One region of the Sporosarcina sp. Y1011 genome, then DNA from elsewhere that is predicted to be linked to it. Evidence: riboswitches for the same ligand, from Rfam matches in the RefSeq annotation. Region 1 holds a riboswitch; the other holds the start of a gene.
What was found. A riboswitch is a leader RNA that binds a small molecule or an ion and turns the genes downstream of it on or off. The one in region 1 is predicted to bind S-adenosylmethionine.
Positions count from the first base shown of each region.

Region 2: it holds a riboswitch for S-adenosylmethionine, as region 1 does, so the genes downstream of both, mtnK (S-methyl-5-thioribose kinase) here and msrA (peptide-methionine (S)-S-oxide reductase MsrA) in region 1, are expected to answer to the same signal.

Region 1 covers NZ_JBYHFP010000009.1:31,378-34,521, forward strand. The annotation lists gene AC25Y5_RS11770 (nuclease-related domain-containing protein) at 1-903, shown strand, start outside; SAM riboswitch class I at 1,733-1,843, shown strand; gene msrA (peptide-methionine (S)-S-oxide reductase MsrA) at 1,943-2,503, shown strand; SAM riboswitch class I at 2,573-2,683, shown strand; gene AC25Y5_RS11780 (YezD family protein) at 2,970-3,140, shown strand.
Region 2 covers NZ_JBYHFP010000030.1:1,218-4,361, reverse strand. The annotation lists gene AC25Y5_RS18395 (glycerol-3-phosphate dehydrogenase/oxidase) at 1-1,323, opposite strand, end outside; SAM riboswitch class I at 1,540-1,642, shown strand; gene mtnK (S-methyl-5-thioribose kinase) at 1,716-2,918, shown strand; gene AC25Y5_RS18385 (2,3-diketo-5-methylthiopentyl-1-phosphate enolase) at 2,918-3,144, shown strand, end outside.

The sequences.
Region 1 (3,144 bases):
CCCCGATTGCATCCGTCACACCCGGAAATCCAAAAAATCAAAGAGGAATTCCGGATTCGCAAAGCAGGCTTCGGCGGTGAACAGCACCTTGACAAGCATCTGGCCGAATTCAAACCCCCATACCCGCACGCAATCCTGCATGACATCTGCCTGAAACAAAACGGCATTTACTTTCAAATGGATTCAATAATAATCACACCAACGTTTATTCTCATTATTGAAGCAAAAAACTTAGCAGGGAAAATCATCGTAAAATCAAACCCCACCCAGTTCATTCAGGAATCCCCAACAGCTGAACGGAAAGTCTTGAAAAACCCCATTTCCGAACTCGAACGTAAGCAACTGTTTCTAAATCAGTGGCTAAAGCAAAGGAAAATTGACGTGCCGATTAGCGGAATTGTCGCTTTTGCATATTCCAATGAATTAAACTATGAAACCATTCCGGAAACAAAAATCTTATTTGCCTACGAACTCCCCACGTATCTGTATTCCTTGCCAGTCCATAACGAAGTAATTAGCAAGGAAGCAATTCGAAATCTTGCACTTGAAATGAAAAAGAACCATCAAGAATACAATCCATTCCCATTGAGTCAATTGATGGATATTCCACTTACTGATATCCTACCTGGCGTTATTTGTCCGGAATGCGCAACAAGAGGGATGCATTGGCAAGATAGAAAATGGTTGTGTTTCAGTTGTAATCATTCCGGAACTAATTATCACACCGCAGCGCTTGAAGATTGGACTTGTCTCATCAACAACCGAATAACGAACAGGGAATTCAGGAATTTCATATTGCTCAATGATCGATCCGTAACAAAGAGATTTCTTGCACAATCAGGATTAATCCATAAAGGAAGGGGGAAAGGGAGCTTTTATATAATGAATGAAAAAAACAAATAGCATGAATCGGCGTTTCATGAACGATGAAACGCTTTTTTTTGTAGATAAAACAGTCGCAATAATTATACTGAAATAATCCCCTCGGTAGACTGCTCAAATATGTACTGCGACCGCCCAAAGCCGCCGGGACCGCTCGAAAATCGGTTGCGACCGCCCAAAGCCGCCGGTGGACCGCTCGAAAATCGGTTGCGACCGCCCGAACCCCGCTGCGGACCGCTCGAATCTGGTTTGCGACCGCCCGAACCCCGCATCGGACCGCTCGAATATGTATTACGACCGCCCGAACCCCGCGGTGGACCGCTCGAATCTGTTTAGCGACCGCCCGAACCCCGCAGCAGACCGCCCGAACCCCGCAGCAGACCGCTCGAATCTGGTTTGCGGCCGCTCAAACCCCGCATCGGACCGCTCAAATATGTTTAGCGACCGCCCGAACCCCGCGGTAGACCGCTCAAATATGGAGTGAGGCCGCCCAAATACGGTTTCCAACCGCCGATATCCACACCCCACAAAATAGACTCACCGACACTCACTAAGTCACACCAAACGCTATTCAGAAAAACCATTAAGAAGTAATAAAGAAACCCAACCAAATTTAAATCGGCTAACTATCTATAATCCTAAAGCACCAATAGCACCAATTCCACACACTTACTTACCTACTTAAAAAAATTATCAATGCTGCTTACCTCTAGTTCTTTTAACACATGATATTAAACACACAAACATCGTATATCTTACTCAATATAGTAAAAAATCACGAAATTATATTTTCAGACATTGACTTATCTAAATGGATAGACTAGTATGAATATCAATTACATAGCTAAAACTCTTATAAAGAGAGGCGGAGGGATTGACCCTGTGAAGCCTCGGCAACCATTGAACTATGTTCAAACGGTGCCAATTTCAACAGATTTATTATGAATCTGACAGATGAGAGGTTTTGCACGCGATATTTGTCATGCGGCGACCTCTTTTTTTAGAAAGGGGTCGTTTTTGTATGGCAGGGGCGTTTATTATTACGAAAAGGGGGATTATGATGACTGAGAAAAAAGTTGAATTGGCGACATTTGCGGGTGGGTGTTTTTGGTGTATGGTGCAGCCGTTTGATACGCAACCCGGTATTGAAAAAGTAGTTTCTGGTTATATTGGCGGCGTCACTGAAAATCCGACGTACGAGGAAGTGCGTGCAGGGGTTACGGGACATACAGAAGCGGTGCAAATCACCTACGATCCGACTCTCTTTTCATACGAAAAACTAGTAGAACTTTATTGGCAGCAAATTGACCCAACGGATGCAGACGGACAGTTTGGCAGTCGGGGAACTTCTTACCGCACGGAGATCATCTATCATAATGAGGAACAGCGACAAGTTGCGGAACGCTCAAAAGAGGCTTTGATCGAAAGTGGTCGCTTTGAAAAACCAATTGTTACTGAAATCGTTGAAGCAACTATCTTTTATCCTGCCGAGGACTATCATCAAGACTATTATCAAAAGAACCCGGAAAAGTATAAAGTCTTCAAAGAAGAGTCGGGAAGAGCGCCCTTCATTCGCGAGAATTGGAATGAAAAGTTGGTAGAGGCGTCACTTAAAAAGTAAATAGTTTTAAAGTATAGTTGACACATCGGAATAGATGGATTATTATGAATATCAATTACATAAACAAAACTCTTATAAAGAGAGGCAGAGGGACTGGCCCTTTGACGCCTCAGCAACCATTGAATTCATTCAAACGGTGCCAATTCCAGCAGATGTCGTTCGTCATCTGACAGATGAGAGGTTTTGCCTACAAACTACGTGTTTCGGCGACCTCTTCGTTCTCAAGGGGTCTTTTTTTTATCTTTATTCAGCAGAAGACACTCACCTCCATAGGTGGGAGATGAATGCGGTTTTGTTATCCTGTTCAATAGGTGTCCAAACGCCCGCTGAACAAAGATAAAGCCTCCGGCGGATGTCACAGATTTTGAAAGGAGTTAATCGAGCAAGCTCGATTCAAAATCTGGACGCAATTACGCCGAGGCGTAATTGATTGCCAATCGTCAGTTTAAAAAAAGGAGGATGCGCAATGGTTTTGAAAGTGAATGAGGATGTAGTTAATATCGATGCGGTTACGCAGGCACTGAAGGGTTTGGATTTTGGAGAGGTACACATTACCATCCATGAAGGACAAATCGTTCAAATCGATCGAACCGAGAAAAAACGGTTCCCAGTATTGAAAACTGAATATAAGAAGTGAAGCT
Region 2 (3,144 bases), on a different contig from region 1:
CTGATTTAATCCGAGTTGTATGCCTTGTTTGATCTTGCGATACATGAACGTTTCAAAGTTACGGGAACCTCCGACGTGTCCGCCTGAAATGGGCATATTCTTCGTGCTGGACGAAGAATATATTGTTCCTGTATCTGTTTTGAGTTTTGAAGCGACGACATCTACAATCGTTTCCGCCATTTTTCGATAGCCCGTCAGTTTTCCTCCAGCAATGGTGAGTAACCCGGAAGCGGATTCCCAAATTTCATCTTTTCTTGAAACTTCGGATGCCCCTTTACCTTTTTCATTGATCAAAGGCCGTAGCCCAACCCAGCTGGATTCAATATCACTCGCCGCAATGGTTAACTTCGGAAAGATGAGTGCGATGGCGTCCATCAAATAATCGCGGTCGCTTACGGTCATTCGGGGATGAACCATATCCCCTTTGTAGTCAGTGTCTGTCGTCCCAACGTACGTTTTCCCATCCCGTGGGATCGCCAACACCATCCGGCCATCTGGCGTGTCATAGTAAACAATCTGATTCAAAGGAAATACACTTTGGTCAAAAACGAGATGAATGCCCTTCGTCAAACGTATTTCCCTTGAATCCAAGGAGTTGTCTTTCTCCCTCAATGTATCTACCCATGGTCCGGCAGCGTTCACAATTGTTTTTGCGCGTATTTCACTAGTTTTGCCATTTAATTGGTCAACCACGGATACGCCTGTAACTTTTCCTTCATTGTAAATAAAATCAGTCACTTTTGTATAATTGAATACAGTAGCGCCTTGACTGACAGCTTCTTTCATCACTTCAATCGTCAGTCTCGCATCATCCGATCGGTATTCAACGAAACGGCCAGCGCCAAGTAACCCTTCAGCCCTAAGTTTAGGCTCCGCATGCAAAGCTCTTTCTCTGGTCAACATACTCTTTCGTTCTTCTTTTTTCACGCCTGCCAAAAAGTCATAGACGCGCAATCCGATGGAGGTACTGAATTTACCCATGGAGCCGTCCTTATAAATCGGCAAAAGCAGCCACTCGGGCTTCGTCACATGGGGTCCGTTTTCATAGACGACCGCCCGTTCCTTGCCTGTTTCCGCAACGATCTTCACTTCAAGGTTTTTCAGGTATCGCAAGCCGCCATGGATCATTTTTGTAGAACGACTGGACGTCCCAGCAGCAAAATCCTGCATTTCCACAAGCACTGTTTTCATGCCGCGACTGGCTGCGTCCAAGGCAATTCCAGCCCCCGTAATGCCGCCCCCGATGATTAATACATCAAATTCTTCCGCTTGTAATGTTGAAAGTACTTCACTTTTTTGTAACTCATTAGATTGTTCAGTCATTTTAGTTAAAGCCTCCACATATTGTATTCGTTCATTAATTATACTACAATTTTGATAACTGAATCTCTTGATTTACAAAACGTTTAGAAAATGCAATATGTAGTCAGTGTTTTAACTATTTGATGGGTTTCAATTACATAGACAATTAGTAAGAGGCATGCTATAATTTCATATAACATTGTGCGAATCTAATGGTAATTAAAAATAATAAATATACTCTTATCAGGAGCAGGCGGAGGGAAAAGCCCCATGAAGCCCGGCAACCGACTCAATTGAGCACGGTGCTAATTCTTACAGCATTGATGCTGAAAGATAAGAAGTTGTGTGAAAAACCTCTTCTTAACTGAAGGGGTTTTTTTATCATCATAGACAGTACATAAGGAGGAAATAACATGAATACATCAAGTCATCAGGAACTAGCAACCTATGCATTTTTAGAAATCGATGAAATCGTGAAGTATGTTAAAAAGCGTGGCTTCTTTAGTGAACAAGAACAAGTTGTTGTGACGGAAGTAAGTGATGGGAAGATAAATCATGTTTATCGATTAACGGGGGAACAGAAGAGCTTGATACTCAAGCAGGCTGTACCTTATGCGAGGATTGTAGGAGAGTCAATGCCTATCCCGATCGACCGGGTCGTTCTCGAAGCGAAAGTATTACAGGAATACGATAACATCATTCCCGGTTCTGTTCCGAAAGTGCATCTTCTGGATGAAATCATGGCAATTGTTGTGATGGAAGACATGCATCCGATGGAAATGGGGCGCACGGCTTTGAATAATGGGACGGAATCTACCGTATTTGCGAAAGACATAGGTGTATTCAGTGCGAAGACCACTTTTTATACGTCCGATTTCTACCTGGATCCAAAATTAAAGAAAGAGTTGAATGCCTCTTTTACAAATCCGGCTATGCGGGAAATGACGGAAGAGCTCTCTTTCGATTGTCCATACAATTTGCATGACAGCAATTTCTTTGAAGAAGGCTTGAAAAATGATGTATTATTTCTAAGTCAAGACCACCAGTTAAAGCTGGAAGTGGCGAAATTAAAACATAAGTTCATGACGAAAGCGGATGCGCTCATCCATAGCGATTTACATAGTGGTGCCATTTTCATGGGAGAAGACAAAACAGTTGTATTCGATACCGAGTTTGCTTGTTTTGGGCCGTTCGGATTTGACATGGGGCATTTTATCGCGAGCTTGTTGTTAAATGGAATCGGACACCCTGAATTTCAAACGAAGCGCTATGAACAAGCGCGGGAAGCTTGGTATGCGTACGCCGATACATTCGCAAAAGTTTGGAGAGAAGAATCCAATGAACCTTATACACAACTCGACGGCTTCCTGACGCATGTAATGGAAGAGAACTTTACCGATATGCTGGGGTATGCAGGGTGCGAATTGGTCCGTCGCTCCATCGGTATTGCACAAATTGACGATTTAAATTATGAAGAAGATGAAGAAAAACGCATGACCAGAAGGAAAAAAGTGTTGGAGCTCGGGAAGTATTTGATACTTAACCGTCACACAATACGCTCTTTGGAAGAATTGGAGAGCTGGTTCATCGACAGTAGTCACAAGGAGGAATTTTAATGGGAGTTACAGCCACTTATCTATTTCCGACACATCCAGAGCAAGAAAAAATAGCGGAGCAACATGCACTCGGGCTCACAATTGGGTCTTGGACAGATATTCCGCATCTTGAACAGCAGCAATTGAAGCACCATAAAGGTGAAGTCGTTTCTGTGGAAAAAGGGGAAGTGAAGGATACGGTGAAGATCTTTTATCCATCCGCTAACTATTCGGCAGATCTTCCCGC